2 regions of the Intestinimonas sp. RTP31139st1_F5_RTP31139_211217 genome follow, and region 1 is predicted to be linked to the other one. Evidence: a T-box and tRNA genes for the amino acid it is inferred to sense, from the RefSeq annotation. Region 1 holds a T-box; the other holds one or more tRNA genes.
What was found. A T-box is a leader RNA that pairs with one kind of tRNA and senses whether it is charged. The one in region 1 lies ahead of ABUA09_RS02495 (glycine--tRNA ligase), so its partner is inferred to be a tRNA-Gly.
Positions count from the first base shown of each region.

Region 2: it encodes a tRNA-Gly, which carries the amino acid that the T-box ahead of ABUA09_RS02495 (glycine--tRNA ligase) is inferred to sense. The anticodon was not compared.

Region 1 is NZ_JBCOAQ010000002.1:50,024-58,453, reverse strand. It holds gene gpr (GPR endopeptidase) at 1-765, shown strand, start outside; gene ABUA09_RS02500 (right-handed parallel beta-helix repeat-containing protein) at 758-1,990, opposite strand; T-box leader at 2,124-2,330, shown strand; gene ABUA09_RS02495 (glycine--tRNA ligase) at 2,399-3,817, shown strand; gene ABUA09_RS02490 (LTA synthase family protein) at 3,934-5,793, shown strand; gene ABUA09_RS02485 (pentapeptide repeat-containing protein) at 5,883-6,536, shown strand; gene ABUA09_RS02480 (AEC family transporter) at 6,622-6,942, shown strand; gene ABUA09_RS02475 (AEC family transporter) at 6,954-7,562, shown strand; gene rnhA (ribonuclease HI) at 7,600-8,040, opposite strand; gene gyrA (DNA gyrase subunit A) at 8,083-8,430, opposite strand, start outside.
Region 2 is NZ_JBCOAQ010000001.1:297,357-305,786, forward strand. It holds gene alr (alanine racemase) at 1-1,290, shown strand, start outside; gene ABUA09_RS01670 (GNAT family N-acetyltransferase) at 1,460-2,098, opposite strand; gene ABUA09_RS01675 (FUSC family protein) at 2,160-2,726, opposite strand; gene ABUA09_RS01680 (YbaB/EbfC family nucleoid-associated protein) at 2,733-3,080, opposite strand; gene dnaX (DNA polymerase III subunit gamma/tau) at 3,088-4,794, opposite strand; RNA gene ffs (signal recognition particle sRNA large type) at 4,870-5,134, opposite strand; tRNA gene ABUA09_RS01695 (tRNA-Ala) at 5,327-5,402, shown strand; gene ABUA09_RS01700 (TVP38/TMEM64 family protein) at 5,685-6,365, opposite strand; tRNA gene ABUA09_RS01705 (tRNA-Gly) at 6,876-6,949, shown strand; gene ABUA09_RS01710 (anthranilate synthase component I family protein) at 8,115-8,430, shown strand, end outside.

The sequences.
Region 1 (8,430 bases):
AATGAAGCCGGCGTCCAAGCCTTGGGAAAACCGCAGGGGACCTATATTACGCTGGATCTTTCCGCTCTGGCCAGGCGGGAGGAGGACGCCTTTCCCCGCGCGGCCAAGGCGCTGGCCGGGGAGCTCTCCGGCCTTTTGAAGCTGCCCCAGGGTGCTCCAGCTCTGGTGGTGGGTCTGGGCAACCGGGCCATCACACCCGACGCGGTGGGGCCAGGCGCGGCGGACCACACGATGGTCACCCGCCACTTGGTGGAACAGGTGCCGGAGCACTTCGGGGCTTTCCGCCCTGTGGCCGCCCTGGCGGCCGGGGTGCTGGGCACCACCGGCGTGGAGAGCGGTGAACTGGTAAGGGCGGTGACGGAACGGATCCATCCCGCCTGTGTGATCGCGGTGGACGCCCTTGCCTCCCGCAGCCTCAAGCGGGTCTGCACCGCCGTACAGCTTGCCGACACGGGTATCGTCCCCGGCTCCGGCGTGGGCAATCACAGGGCGGCGCTGAACCGGGAGACCCTGGGCGTTCCGGTCATCGCCATCGGCGTCCCCACCGTGGTGGACGGGGCCACCCTGGCCGCCGATATTCTGGAGGAGGCCGGAAAGGGAGAGCTGGACCCCGCCGCGCTGGCGGGGGAGGGCGGCAGCCTTATGGTAACGCCCCGGGATATCGATCAGAGGGTCTCCGACATGGCCAAGGTCATCGGATTCGGGATCAATCTAGCTCTGCAAAGCGGCCTTACTGTGGAGGACGTGGAGCTCTTCCTCAGCTGAGCCCGGTGCAGTCCACAAACACTGCGCCGCCGGAGCTCTGCCAGCCATAGCCGTTTATCCCTCCAAAGTCGTTTTCTCCGAAATGGCAGCGGTCAAACACCACGTTTTGACTCCCGTAAGTACTCTCTACCAGAGTACCGGCGGAGTTTCCCTCAATAGCGTAGCACTCCCACAGACGGACATCGGAGGTATTACAGACCTCCAGCAGGTGGAAACACCCGGTACAGTCGCGGATGCGGCAGTTCAAAAGCTCTATGTCCTTGGAATCCCACAGACTGACCGCTCCATAAGTGCAGTTCTGGATGACGCTGCTGTACAGGCCCACATTCCGGCAGTTAATGGCGCACAGACCATAGGCCCCGCTCCCATCCAGCGTGAGTTCGAGGAGGTTGATATCCCGGCAGTTCTCCAGCTCCACACAGTTGCCCGCACAAAAGCCCGGCTCCACGTCGTGGACGGCGATTCCCGACACCAGCTCTATCCGACGGCAGTTTTCAAACCGCCACACATCTGCGTAGGCCCACGGGGTAGAGATCCGGGTCGGCGTCGGGTAATTCCCGGTGGTGATCGTCAGGTCCCGGACATTTTGGATGACCACCTGATAGACCGCCCCGGTATTGTATTCCCCTGTGGCGGTATCAAATACGTCGTAATCCACCAGGACATAAGGATTGTGGATCGCCTCCACATCCATGTCCGCGAAGGAGTACTCCCCCTGTGCCAGCGCGATCTCGGTATCGGGAGCCACTGCGTTGAACAGCTCCTCCAAACTCTCGGCATATACCTGTCGCTTGGGATAGGAGAGCTCCACCACGCCAGTCCACTCCACCGTGAGCCCCAGCGCCTCCGCCAGGGGGCGCAGAGGGGCATAGAGCACTCCGTCCCGGAACGCGGCACCCTCTTTTCCTGGCGTGAGGATCACTGTCCGGTCATACCATTCCACCGTGAGCACACCGGAGCCGTCCTCGGCCCAACGGTACAGGATGCCGCCGGGCAGGGGAGAGCTGTCCCAGGAGGCGGTCTGGACATCTCCCCCCAGGCTCCGGCAAAATTCTTCCACCGGGACCATCGTGCTCCCCTTCCACGCCAAAATGGGGTGCTCCAACTCTATCTCAAATCCGTTCAGAGTGACCTCCACCTCCGTCTCCTCCGCCGCCAGGGCGGAGGAGCCCCAGGCAAGGGCCCACGTAAGGAGCAGCCCCATGGCCATCAGCCGTCGTTTCATCTGGATACCTCCCGTTTCTGTTTTTTTCAGTATAGCACTGGCCCCGCCTCCAGTTGTTACATTTGGATGACAAAGCGGAAAGAAAGTGTAACGGCCTTGACGGAGTGAAAAAAAGATGATAAAATACCCCAGAACATTGGCAATGACCGGGAAGAGTAGGCGCGATCTCCAGCAGAAGAGAGGGGCCGGAAGGTGTGAGGCCCCCTGGGACGCGCCCAAGGCGCCCATGAGCCGCGGGGCGGAAATGCCCTGCCGGACCCCGCCGTTACCGGGGCAAGAGCGCGGAGCCTCTCCAGGCCCCGAATTCAGGTGGCACCACGGACAGAAGTTCGCCCTGAGCCTTCATGGCTCAGGGCGTTTTTTGGTTTTCGTCCATACTATCTAAGGTGAAATGAGGAGTGTCTTATGATGAAAAACACAGAGAAGACCATGGAAAAGATCGTCGCTCTCTGCAAAGGCCGGGGCTTCGTCTATCCCGGAAGCGAGATCTACGGCGGCCTTGCCAACTCTTGGGACTACGGTCCCCTAGGCGTGGAACTCAAGAACAATGTAAAGCGGGCCTGGTGGAAAAAATTTGTGCAGGAAAATCCCTATAACGTGGGCCTGGATGCCGCCATCCTGATGAACCCGGAAGTCTGGGTGGCCTCCGGACATGTGACCACCTTCAACGATCCCCTCATCGACTGCAAGGCCTGCAAAATGCGCCACCGGGCCGACAAGCTCATTGAGACCTGGTGCGGGGAGCAGGGCCGGACGGACGTCAATGTGGAGGCCATGACCAACGAGGATCTAGTATCCTTTATCCGGGACAACAACGTGACCTGTCCCGGCTGCGGAAAGTCCGACTTCACCGATATCCGCAAGTTCAACCTGATGTTCAAGACCCATCAGGGCGTCACCGAGGACTCTTCCACCGAGGTCTACCTCCGGCCTGAGACCGCTCAGGGCATCTTTGTGAACTTCTCCGCTATCCAGCGCACCACCCGGAAAAAGCTTCCCTTCGGTGTGTGCCAGGTGGGCAAAAGCTTTCGCAACGAGATCACACCCGGTAACTTCATCTTCCGCATCCGGGAATTTGAGCAGATGGAACTGGAGTTCTTCTGCCAGCCCGGCACCGATCTGGAGTGGTTCCAGTACTGGCGCAACTTCTGCCACGACTGGCTGCTGAGCCTTCACATCAAGGATGAGAATCTGCGCCTCCGGGATCACGAGCCGGAGGAGCTCGCCTTCTACTCCAAGGCCACCACGGACTTTGAGTTTATGTTCCCCTTCGGCTGGGGTGAGCTCTGGGGCGTGGCCGACCGCACCGATTATGACCTCAAGCAGCATCAGGAGCACTCCGGCAAGGACCTCACCTATTTCGACCAGGAAAAGAACGAGCACTATATCCCCTATGTCATCGAACCCTCCCTGGGCGCCGACCGTGTCACGCTGGCTTTCCTGGTGGAGGCCTACGACGAGGAGGTGGTGGACGCCGAAAAGAACGACACCCGTGTGGTCATGCACTTCCACCCCGCCCTTGCCCCCTTCAAGTGCGCTGTGCTGCCTCTCTCCAAAAAGCTTGGGCCCGCCGCCCAGGATATCTATGCACAGCTCTCCAAGGACTTTATGGTGGACTACGACGAGGCCGGCTCTATCGGTAAGCGCTATCGCCGCCAGGACGAGATCGGCACGCCCTTCTGTATCACGGTGGATTTCCAGACCGTGGGTGATGAAAAAAACCCCGCCGACCACTGTGTGACGGTCCGGGATCGTGATTCCATGGAGCAGGTCCGTCTGCCCATCAGCGAACTGAAGGATTATATCACCCGGGGCGTGGCGTTCTGACCCGACCACCCTGCACAGAAGCTCCGTCTTTGAGCGGACATGAGCGGCGGCCCAGAGCAAGGGCTGCCGCTCCATGTCCTTTTTCTCTCTACGAATGTAAAGAAATGGTAAATATTATGAAAAAAATTGCACTTTTTCAGCCATGTCCCCCCTCTCACTGGCCTGTGTGGAAAAAGCTCCTGTTCTGGTTTTGGAACATAGGGATTGTCTTCTGCAGCTTCTTGGGCATCGGCGGGCTCTCACTTCTGTTTGCCGCTGTCGTCAACCGCAAGGCCATGATTCTGAGTTATTTTCAGCACCCCCTCATCGCCTTTTTGAATCTGGCGCCAGTGCTGCTGCTGGGGTTGATGCTCTACTTTCTTCTGGGCCGGGCCGGCCTCAGCTACGGCATCACCGCTGTCATCGTACTGGGCCTTACCATAGCAAGCTGGTTCAAGCTTCAGTTCCGCAATGATCCTTTGATGTTTGAGGACCTGCTTCTCCTCAAGGAGGCGGGCAACATGGCGGGGAAATACCAGCTCTTTCTGACCAAGACCATGGCGGCCGCCCTCCTCCTGGTGGTGCTGGGCTGGGCGGCACTCCACTTCTGTGCCAGGTGGCGGCCCCGCGGCAGGTTGCGGTATCTGGGCTTTACCCTGGCCCTGGTGTTGTGCTTTCCCCTCTCTGCACTCATACAGAGCGACGATATCTACAATAACCGCACGGAAAATTACGCTCTCATCAACCGCTGGTCGGCCACACAGGTCTATACCTCCAAGGGCTTCGTCTACCCCTTTCTTTACAGTGTGAAGTCCGCCTCCGATGCGCCTCCCGACGGCTATGATGAGAAACGGGCCCAGTCCATCCTCTCCGCCTATGAGGACGCGGATATTCCGGAAGAGCAAAAGGTATCGGTCCTCTCCATCATGCTGGAATCCTACGACGACTTTACCAAATACGGCGTACCAGAGCTGGATCCCAAGGTGTACGAGGACTACCACGCCCTGGAGGCTGAAAGTGTCACGGGAAACCTCATCACCAATATCTTTGCCGGGGGCACCGTGGACTCCGAGCGCTGTTTTCTCACCGGGTTCTCCCGCCTGGGTTCCTTCCGCAGTCTCAGCAACTCCTATCCCTGGTATTTCAGGAGCCAGGGGTACACCGTCACCGGGGCCCATCCCTGCTATGCCTGGTTCTACAACCGGGAAAACATCAACCGGAACCTGGGCTTTGAGGACTACAAGTTTGTGGAAAACTATTTTTCGCCGATGACAGGTGGAGACGTGGGGTATGACGATCTCTTCTTCCCGGAGCTCATCCAGCTATGGGAGGCGAACAAGGCCCTGGGCAAGCCGGTTTTCACCTATGACCTCACCTATCAGGGCCACGGCCCATACAGCGACGACACACTCTGGTGGGAGGACGGCTATGATTATGTGCTGGGCGGGGATTACACCGATGCGGAACGAAATATCCTGAACAATTACTTTGGGTCGATCTATAATACCAACCAGAATCTGAAAGCCTTCTTCGATTATTTCCGCGGGGAGAGCGAACCGGTGGTCATCGTGGTCTTTGGGGACCACAACCCCTGGCTGGGAGACGGCAACGCGGTATATGAGGCCATGGGGTTGGATCTGGACTTCTCCACAGAGGAGGGGTTTTACAACTACTACTCCACCCGTTACCTCATCTGGGCCAATGATGCCGCCAAAGAGGCGCTGGACCGGGATTTTACCGGACAGGGCCCCACCATCAGCCCCAACTTTTTGATGAACGAGGTCTTTCGCCAGTGCGGCTGGGATGGGAACGCCTTTATGCAGGCCACCCAGCAGGTGATGGACCAGGTGCCGGTCATCAACACCCCCACCGGTCTCTACGTGGAGGGCGGCAGGCTCACCGCCGCCTTGACGCCGGAGGGCCAGGCTCTGGTGGACGACTATCACATGCTGCAGTATTACTGGCGCAGGCACTTCGCCTATGACAGCATATCCTGAGCAAAACCGCGGGATGCGGCGCAAAATGAGACAAGGCCGCCGTGGGACGATAGGATCCTCCGGCGGCCCTTTTGAAGGAGGCAGCCGCCATGGCACAGTCTGAACCTATACACACAAAATTTCCACAGCCTGTTGATGATTTTCCGGCCCTTGCCCGCAGGGCACGGGAGGAGGACGAGGAGCTCTCCGGCCTCTTGATCCGGGATCTCCAGCTGGAGAGGGAGGACCTCAGCGGCCTTGTTTTGCAGGATGTGGTCTTTGACCACTGCCGGCTTCCGGACTGCGACTGGTTTGGAACTTCTTTTTCCGACGTTACTTTCCACACCTGTGACCTCTCCGGTGGAAATTTTGAAAACAGTTATTGGCTGCGGTTCGCCTGCCATGAGACAAAAGCCCTGGGCGTCCGGCTTCAGAACTGCCGGATGCGGCGCGGTCTTTTGGAGCAGGGACGCTTCTCCGCCGCCAACTGGAACCAGAGCCGGCTGCGGGAAGTACGCTTTTCCAGTTCCGCGCTCACCGGTTCCTTTTTCAGCCGCTGTACTTTTACCGGTGTGGAATTTCAGCAGTGTGATCTGAATCAGGTGAACTTTTTCCACACTCCGCTGGAACATGTGGATTTGACCACCTGCACCATTGACGTGCTTGTCCTCTCCGAACATTGCGATGAACTCAAAGGCGCCGTGGTGGATCTCTATCAGGCCGCCGAGCTCTCCCGCCGGATGGGACTTGTGGTAAAGCTGTAGACCGATCCCCGGCCATCTGTCCAATCCCGGCAGCACGGCCTCATCCTCATCTCCTGTCAAAGTCCAAGAAAGGTGGCGCCTCCCCTTGGAACATCTGATTTTCTGCCTCAACGCCACAGTCCCCATCTTCCTCATGATGGCGGTCGGCTTTTTCTTCCGGCGCATTGGTCTTGTGGACAAAGTCTTTGCCGATAAGATGAATGCCTTTGTATTCAAGGCGGCGCTGCCGGCGCTGGTTTTCAAAGACCTGGCGGGGGCGGACTTCTTCGCCGTCTGGGACGGCCCCTTCGTCCTCTTCTGCCTCTTCGCCACCGGTGTGAGCATCCTGTCCGTGCTCCTGGTCTCCCGGCTGTTCTCAGCGGAGATCCGGGGGAGTTTGTCCAGGCCTCCTATCGCAGCAGCGTAGCTCTTCTGGGCGTGTCCTTTATTGAGACTATTTACGGGACCGCGGGAACCGCCCCTCTGATGATCATTGGGGCCGTGCCCCTTTACAACATCGCGGCGGTGCTGGTGCTCACGCTGATGCGGCCAGGCCGCGGGCGGCTGGAAAGAGCGCTCCTCAAAAAGACGTTTTGGGATGTGGCCTCCAATCCCATCCTGATCGGGATTCTGGTCGGGATTCTCTGGTCGCTGCTGCGGATCCCGCAGCCCGTTATCTTTCAAAAGACGCTCTCCAACTTTGCGGGGGTCGCTACCCCTATGGGCCTCATTGGTTTGGGCGCATCGGTGGACGCGGCCAGGGCCAGGGAGGAACTGCCCCCGGCCATGGTCTGCTGCTTTTTCAAGCTCATCGCTTTCGTGGCCCTCTTTCTTCCCGTGGCGGTCCTTCTGGGGTACCGTACCGACAAGCTGGTGACCGTGCTTATCATGCTTGGCTCCGCTACCACCTCCAGCAGCTTTGTTATGGCCCGGAATCTGGGCTATGAGGGTGCCCTCACCGCCAATACCGTCATGCTCACCACTTGTCTGAGCGCCTTTACTCTGACGGGATGGCTCTACCTTCTTCGTTCTCTCGGAATGGTGTAAAAAAGTGGGGTCCGAACCAAGCTCGGACCCCACTTTTTTATTCCTTATACTTTCGACTCTCCATGACCGCCAGCTCATCGCACCTGTTGTTGTAGGGGTTGGACGCATGGCCCTTGACCCAGTGGAGGTGGACTTTGTGATAATCGCACAGGTCCAGCAGCCGGCCCCACAGGTCGGGATTAAGGGCGGGCTTTTTGTCCGCCTTGACCCAGCCCTTGGCCCGCCAGCCTTTGGCCCAGCCCTTTTCCAGGGCGTCGATGACATATTTGGAGTCGGACCAAAGCTCCACGATACAGGGCTCTCGGAGCGCCTCCAAAGCGGCAATGACGCCCGTGAGCTCCATACGGTTGTTGGTGGTATGGGCCTCGCCGCCGGAGAGTTCCTTTTTGAACGATCCATACATCAAGATCGCTCCCCAGCCACCGGGACCGGGATTGCCGGAGCAGGCCCCGTCGGTATAGATGGTCACCGTTTTCATCGCAGTCGTATGCAAAGCTCCTTTCACGCTGTCCGGGCGCTTTTACTGCTCCGGTTCCGTCCGGCCCCCCTGGTCGCTCCCCGCTTCGGGAATCTCGTCTTCCACGGGCTCCTCGATCTCCTCCCCCTCATGGTCGGTCCGGGCGATGGAGATGACCTTCACGCCCTCCTGGAGACGCATCAGAATCACGCCCTGGGCGGTACGGCTGTAGCTGTTGATATCCTTTACCGGCATCCGGATGATCACGCCGTCGTCTGAGATGATGAGGATATCCTCTTCGCCGGAGACCACCTTGACCCCGGCGATAGGGCCGGTCTTCTCCGTGACCTGATAGCCCTTAAGGCCATAACCGCCCCGGTTCTGCGGTCCGTCCGCCCGGAAATACTCGTC
Region 2 (8,430 bases), on a different contig from region 1:
CTGTGCGCCACACTTTTCTATCTGCCTCTCCAGCTCTATAAGGGACATCGTCCCGGCCTCCTTGGCGCGTTGCGCGGTTTCGCCCGCCTGACCGGCCTGACCACTCTGCTGATGTACAACGATTTTCTTCACTTTCTCGCCGTAGCTTGCCTCTCTCTGGCCGCCGGAGCACTGTTCTGCCGATTCCTGCGGCCGCGGCCATCCCCTGCTCCCGCCCGCTGCTGGGCCGAGATCGACCTCTCCGCCCTTCGGCATAACTTAGGGGCGCTCCGGGCTCGAATCCCGCCGGAGTGTGCCCTGATGGCCGTGGTCAAGGCGGATGGCTACGGCCATGGCGCCGTCCAAATCGCCCGTTTCTGTGCCGGGGAGGGTGTGGGCGCCTTCGCAGTGGCCACCGTAAATGAGGGGGCTACCCTGCGGCGTGCCGGGATCAAAGGTGATATTCTGGTGCTGGGGCGGACATTTCCTCCGGAATTCTCCGAAGCGCACCGCCGAAACCTCATCCTTACTGTTGCAGATCCCGTCCACGCCGAAGAGCTTGCCGCCTTTGGAAAATCCCTCCGGCTCCATGTGGCTGTGGATACCGGAATGCATCGTCTGGGATTTCCCTCTTCGGAGGTTGACGCGGTGGCTGCGGTATACCGGGCTCCCCGCCTGCGGGCAGAAGGTCTTTTCACCCACCTTTGTGCCGCGGACAGCGACACACCCTCCGACCGCGCATTTACTCACAGTCAGATCGACGCCTTTTTCGCGCTTGCAGCGAATCTGAAGGCCCGCGGGATCGATCCGGGCGTGCTCCATATCCAGGCCAGCGCCGGCATCTACTCTTGTCCGGCTCTCCCCTGTTCCCTTGTCCGCCCCGGACTGGCACTTTACGGGGTGGGCAGCTCCGGACTTCGTCCCGTACTCACACTGAAATGCAGGGTCGCGGCGATCCATGTCCTGGCCCCGGGCGATACGGCGGGCTATGGCCGGACCTTTACAGCCAGCCGCCCCACCCGTCTGGCCGTGCTCTCCATTGGCTATGCCGACGGCTTTCCCCGCGCATTGGGCGGACGGGGCCACGCGCTGATCGCCGGAAAAAGCGCGCCTATCGTGGGACGTGTCTGCATGGACCAGACTCTGTGTGATGTTACCGCTATCCCCGCCGCAGTGCCTGGATGTGAAGCCGTCCTCATCGGCTCCGGTCTGGACGCCGCAGCCGTGGCCGGCGCTGCGGAGACCATCCCCAATGAGCTTCTTTCACGGCTGGGCGTCAGGGTCCAGCGGGTCTATCGCATGCTCTCATAAAAACAACCCTGTTTTCTTCCCTGCCGGACGATACAGCCCTGCTGCCTAAGCGGGATTTCCGGGAAAGCATCACATGCGGATGGAACTTGCTCCGGCAGCTCCATCCGCATGTTTTTTGATCCATTACGCCCTGATCCAGGTCCGAAGGCCATATTCGCAAGGGGAGCTTCTATTGTCGGACCATGTTTACAAGCTCTAAAAACAGATCCTGACTGGGCAGCCACTTTTTCTCTCTCTCCGGAAATGTTCTGTCAAAGCGGGCCGCCGCCTCTGGATCGGTCCGGAATGCCTCCGATTCTAAAAAGCGGCCTTCCACCTTCTCTAATGCGCCCGGGCGCAGTTCCCGCCCTTGCAGGGCCGCCGCCCATTGCCCCTCTCCGTTTCGTATTCCAAACTGTTCACCGGGCAGAAAACCCAACCGACGATAATAAGAGGGGTCCCCATAGAGGAAAATGGAGCCAAAACCCATCTCGCTCGCCAGCGTGGTCACGCGCTCCACCAAGATGCGACCCACACCGTACCGCTGATATTCCGGTAGCACACCCAGCGGCCCGAGGCACAGCGTCTCCCATGCCGTTTCGCGTGCACTCACAATACGGGCATGGGTACACATAACGTTTCCCACCAGGCGCCCCTCCGCTTCGGCCACCAGGTCCAGCTCCGGAACAAAGTCCCGGTGTTTCCGCAAAATATGGGCCAGATAGTGCTCCTCACAGCCCGGCACATAAACATTCCAAAAAGCCTCCCGTAGCAGACACTCTACCGGTCTAGTGTCCTCCGGCCCCTCTTTCCTCAGTTTAACATCCAAGGCCATACCCTCCTCAGGAAAATACAGGGCCCTCCGGATGTGGAAAGCCCTGTATCGACTGCTATTTCGTCTCTTCGTCCTCCGCCGGCTCCCGCGGCTCATCAGAGGACCCTTCCCGATGGTCCGGGAGGGCGGCATTGATGCCGAAGGCAATTGCCACCCCAACCACGGTCTCGATGATGCGGGCCGCCGCATAATAATACCGTTCCACCCCTGTCATCCCGTTGACCAGAATCACGCAGGGTACGATACAGGCCATGGCACAGGCGGCCGGCCGCTTGAGTAGCAGGCATAGCCAGACGCCTGCCACACAGACCACGCCGAGCATCAGCGCCTTGACCAGCGGATAACGCACCGGTTCTCCCAGCGCCAGCACCAGGACCCCAAGCGTGCCGCCCACAGCTACGCCGATAAAGCGGGAAATGCCCTGCTGCATCGTCTGCCCCAGTGAACTCTGCATACACACCACACAGGCAATGCAGGCATACAGTGGGCCCATCTGCCCCCATACTCCTCCCAGCTCTTCACGGTACAAGAGACCGAACGGCACGAAGACCAGATAAGAAATCATGACCGACACCGCTGTTTTAACGGTGCGCATACCCACTTTAGGGATAAGAATGCTCATTTTTTCTTAGAACGGCAGATTCAGCCCGCCGGTGAGCTGTCCCATGGAGGCGGCCGCATCAGAGGACGCCGTCCGCATGGCCTCGTTGACCGCAGCTACAATGAGATCCTGCAACATCTCCACATCCTCGGGGTCCACAGCCTCGGGATCGATAGCAAGGCTCTTGAGCTCATGTTTACCCGACACCGTGGCCGAGACCACGCCTCCGCCCGCCTGCGCGGTGTACTCCTTGTTCTCCAACTCCTCCTGCATCTTCTGCATATCCTGCTGCATCTTCTGGGCCTGCTTAATCATATTCATATTGAAACCACCGCCCATGCCGCCTATACCGCGGCTGTTGAATCCCTTTGCCATAATCCGCTCACTCCTTGATGGTAATATTGTCGAACCGCCGCCCGAAGGCCAGCAAATCATCCAGCTTATCATGCACGGCCACCGACTCCGGACGACCTACTTTTACAGACACACGTACCTCATGCCCCAGTCTGCTCTGTGCGAGAGTTCCCACCGCCTCCAGCACAGTGGGACGGCTCACGACACCCTTTACCAACTCGTCGTCCGCCCAAAGAGTGAGCACCCCATCTGCATATTCCCCCCGCACCATCGAGGGATTTCCAAGAAAAGACCATGCGTTGCGGCTCACTTTATTCTTAAGTCCGGCCGCCAGCGCAGGCCAGATATCTCCACCCGGAACAGGTGATACGGGCGGCACCGTGTCGGCCGTAGGTTTCGGATCGGACGCGGCGGCCATCGGCTCCACACGCGGTATGCCAGCTGCTTCCCACGGGGGCAGATCCTTCTGGGAGCGGGCATCATCGACAGGCGTTTCTCCTTGCATACAGCTTTGCGATATGGAGATTTCCGCTTTCTCCCCCGAAATTATCTGACAAGTGTTTTCACTTTTCACTTTTGGAAGTGGGACACCACTGGACAATTGTGCTTCCACGCGGTCCAACCGCGCGGCCAGCCCGCCTGCGCTGTCATCCAGCCGCTCGTCACACAGTCGGATCAGACACAGTTCTGCATCCGTCCGCCGGTTGCTGCTGCGCGGCAGCTCTGCCAGAGCGGCTTGCAGAACAGTGAGCATCCACACGAGCCGGGGTGCCGTGAACTTCTCTGAGAGTCCCCGGATCGTGGTCTCATCGAACCCGCCGTTCAGAAGCGTGCCGCCGGACCTGGGCGCTGTCTTTCGGATCAGCAGGTCTCTTGTCAGCGAAGCCAGCTCCCCCAGGATCGCAGAAATATCCTTGCCGCCTCCGTAGAGCCGTGCGATGTCCTCCAGCGCCCCTCCGGCATCCCGGTCCGCCACGCGGCCCATCAGGCGGGCGGTCTCCAGATTTCCGGCAAGCCCCAGCGCATCCAGTACCTGCTGCTCTCCGATGGGCCCCGCCGGCCCGGCACACTGGTCCAGCAGGGAGAGCGCGTCCCTCAGGCCGCCGTCCGCCAGTCTGGACAACAGCGCCGCCCCCCCGGAGGTGAGCGCAATTCCCTCACGTTCCGCCACATATAAGAGGCGCTGGGCTATATCGCCCGGCAAGATTCGCTGAAAAGAGAACTGCTGGCATCTTGATTTGATGGTCGCCGGCACCTTATGGAGCTCCGTGGTGGCCAGAATAAACATCAAATGCGCAGGGGGCTCCTCCAATATCTTCAGCAGCGCATTGAAGGCAGCGGTCGAAAGCATGTGCACCTCGTCCACGATGTACACCCGCTTGCGCACTGCCGCCGGGGTATATACCGCTTCATCACGCAGGGCGCGTACCTGGTCCACTCCGTTGTTGGAAGCTGCATCCAGCTCCAGCACATCCAGAATGGAGCCGTTTTCAATGCCGCGGCAGGAATCGCATGTATTACAGGGATTCCCGTCCACCGGATGCTCACAATTGACGGCTCGGGCCAAGATCTTGGCGCATGTCGTTTTGCCCGTCCCCCGCGTACCAGTAAAGAGATAAGCATGAGAAAGCCGGCCCGTCGCCACCTGCCGCTTGAGTGTATCGGTGATATGGGTCTGGCCTACCACATCATCAAATGTGCGGGGCCGCCATTTTCGATAGAGCGCCTGGTACAATCCAATCACCTCAAATGAAAAAAGAGGGGCGCGGCGTACCGTACCCCTTCCCTTTTATTCCGGCGCAAAACAAGGCCGCACACCGGCCTTTGAACACTGCGCTATGTCCGTGACCCTGGCAGCCAACTCAAGAACGGCAGCCCCGCGGCACACGGGAGGTTCCGCTTAATGCTGCTCGGTTCCCCGCCTGACATGGTTCACGGGTTCCCGTTGCGCGGGACCGATCTATCATCGCCACTTACCGGGGGCAGACGACACAGCGCAGCTCCGGGGGCCGGGATTCATCCCTGCTGTAGCGGGTTGCAGGTACAGGGCACCGCTATCTCCCCAACTAGTGCGGCCTTATTTCGCACCGGACCGGACAAGGGTCCAGCAAAACCGGTATAGGATATTGTACTACACTCCTTTCAATTTATCAATCCCGGATTTTATTTTTGCGAAAAAAAGGTCTTTACAAAATCGCGGAGTATGCTATAATAAGTAAGCATTCGGCTCCGATCGGGTGTGTCATATAGGATTATAATTTTGATATGGGCCTGTAGCGCAGTTGGGAGCGCGTTCGGTTCGCATCCGAGAGGTCGAGGGTTCGAATCCCTTCAGGTCCACCAAAAAGGAAGGCATCTGCAACAGCAGATGCCTTCCTTTTTGGGTCCCACTTCCGTTGGACATCCCACTCTCTGGTATTAAAAATACGTGGACCAAAGTGAATTCGCTCTGCGTAATTCCCGCTCCGCTCGAATTCACGGCGCAAAGACACCGTCTGCTCTGAGGGACGCTGGGCAAACAAAAGGTCTTTTTGCTCCATTTGTGCGATTTTTGCAGGCTTGACTGAGATGTACCGGAATCCACCCGTGTCTTTTTCATGGGTCCGAGTACTCATATCGCCTGCTTCAGCGCTTCTTCATTCGCTCAAGCAGGCACGCCTCCACCCTGTCCCCGTATTTGAGCCCCACCAGAAACAGGATCGCCCCGGCAATGCCTATCAATACCATGCCCCACAGAGGAATGGATATCACCGATCCCCCAACACCACAGGCCACCAGAAGTCCCCAGGGACGAAATAAAACCACAATCATTGCAAAGCGTGTGCGCTTGATGTCAGTGAGTCCAGCTAGGATACAAATGATATCATCCGGGAAGAAAGGGAACAAAAACACCAGACATAAAAAAACGTCCCTTTTCCTTTTCATAAGGCCCAAATAACGCTCCGACACCTTTTCGCTCACAAATCGCTCCACAAATTTTTGTCCCAGAGCCCTTGCCAAACAAAACACAACGAGCGACCCCAGGGCCACAGCCGCCCAAGTGAGCAAAAAAGCCGGCCACATGCCAAATAGCAGCGCTCCTGCCGCCGCTGTAATGTTGCTGGGGATCGGCGCTAAAATGACGGAGGCCAGTTGCACGGAAAAGAAAACCGCCTGTGAATAAGGAGAAAACTCTTCTATATATGCCCGGATTCCTTCCAGAGAGGTCGCCGCAGCAAAAAAGCCGGTCTGCCACAGGAAGAGTAAGCCGCCCCCCAGCAGTAATACTGTAAGCGCAAGCGTAATATTCCACCTATGCTTTTTCATATGTACCGAGCTCCTCTTATCTGTCTTTCCTTCTTAGGTTATCACAGGTTTCTTTGCAGCACTATAGGAATTCCTTAAAAATTTATGAAAAAAAGCAGCGGGCGACCTCACGGCCCATCCGCTGCTTTCCGTGCCTTGCGACACGCAGGCTGTTATCTATCTATCATGAGCCCGGTAACAAAAAAGCCACACCTAACGGTGTGGTTGCTTCCTTGTCCGGCCAATCATCGATCGCTGACGGTCTGTTCTCCGCTGTCACCGAAAATCAAATCATCGACGTCCAGAGCCTGCACTCGAATGTTCTGCAACATCATGCTTCACAACACCTCCTTTTTTATTGTAGCTTCATTATAACAGCTCTTTCTTCTAAAATCAAGAGAGCATATGTATATAATATACAAATTATCTGCATCTAAATTGTGAACTATGCCGATTCACTTTAAATAATTTGAAAAATCCATCTTGCAATCCCCGTCCAAGTGTGCTATACTAAGCACGCTGATTCAAAGTGCAGGTGTAGTTCAATGGCAGAACGTCAGCTTCCCAAGCTGAACACGAGGGTTCGATTCCCTTCACCTGCTCCACGTCGGAGCAAAGTCCGCTTTGCTCCGACGTTTTTTGTCTATGGCAAAAACGTCATCCGCCCGCTCCCTTGCTCCTCCGTTTCAAACCGAACCCGCTGTTGCTGGGCTTCGGTTTGGGGCCGCCGCTTCGCGGCGGTTTTACCTTTTTACACGGAAATATCGCTTTTAACCGTCCCCTCCGTTTTGCGATCTTGAAATAGTATACGCCACAGATCTGTTATTCTTTGTTGCAAAAACCCGGTGTGTGTGCTATTGTGATTTGTAAAATTGTTATCCGTATAGGGCGGGGGTAGTTTATATCCGGCAGATATCAAAGTCAATCACCCTTCGTGATTAGAACTGGACTGTAAGCCTATACACACTTTTTCGGTGTGCATAGGCTTATTTTTTGTTCCGACACCCGGAAAGCAGGATAAGAAAGGAATTATAGATCAGCGGCAGTAACTTTTTTACGTCGCTCCTGTCTTTTGTAAGCACCAATATTGACGATATTTTCGTGCTAATGATACTTTATGCGCAGTCGCAAAATTCCAAGCGGATTTTGCCGTTGCATTCCTTGTATTTACTGCAATGCTCGCTCTGTGGTGCTATCTTGGATTTGCGCTGGCAAATTACCCGTGTGTTAAGGAAAAAATTGCACGTTATCAGCACATCCTTGTTCCATTCCTTCTGATGGCTCTGGGGGGCTGGTATTCTTGCAAAAAATCATATATAGTACATCAGGAAGAGGCCGCCAGAAATTTTCTGGACGCCTGCGCTTCCCTGTTTTAAAAAATAGGCCGTGAATACCCCGCGGCCAGCAAATTTTTTCTTGACAGGCGGCAGGATCAGTTGTATGATGATTGCAAATTTAATAAGCTAAACCGATGATGTGAAGATAACGTCTGTTGTGCCCTTACAGAGAGTCCGGGCGGCTGAGAGCCGGATAGAACGCAGGCAGGCAAATGGATCACGGAGGGCGCGAGGAACAGCCGAAGGGCTCAGTATTTCGCGATGTGTGGGCATACATCAGTTGCCGGGGATATGTTGGTATCCCGCAAAGCGCACGGCGTACAGCCGTGAATCAAGGTGGCACCGCGAGTGTGATAACGCTCGTCCTTGACAGTTTTATGTCAGGGACGGGCGTTTTGTTTTTCGGCCGTCCCGATGAAGGAGGTCAGGCATCATGTATTACCCAACCTTGGAGGAAGCCAGGCAGATTGCCGGGACGGGGGATTTTCGAAGCATTCCCATTACCCGGGAAATTCTCTCCGACTTTACCACCCCTATTCAGGCCATGCGGATCCTGCGTACCGAGAGCAGCCACTGCTTTTTGCTGGAATCCGCGGCGGACAGCGCGCAGTGGGGCCGATATACCTTTCTGGGCTTTGACCCCACGCTGGAGGTCACCTGTGCCGACGGGATTCTTCGGCTGAAGCGGGGGACACAAACTGCAGAGGCCCCCGCTTCACACCCGGGCGGCACGCTGCGCAGGCTTTTGG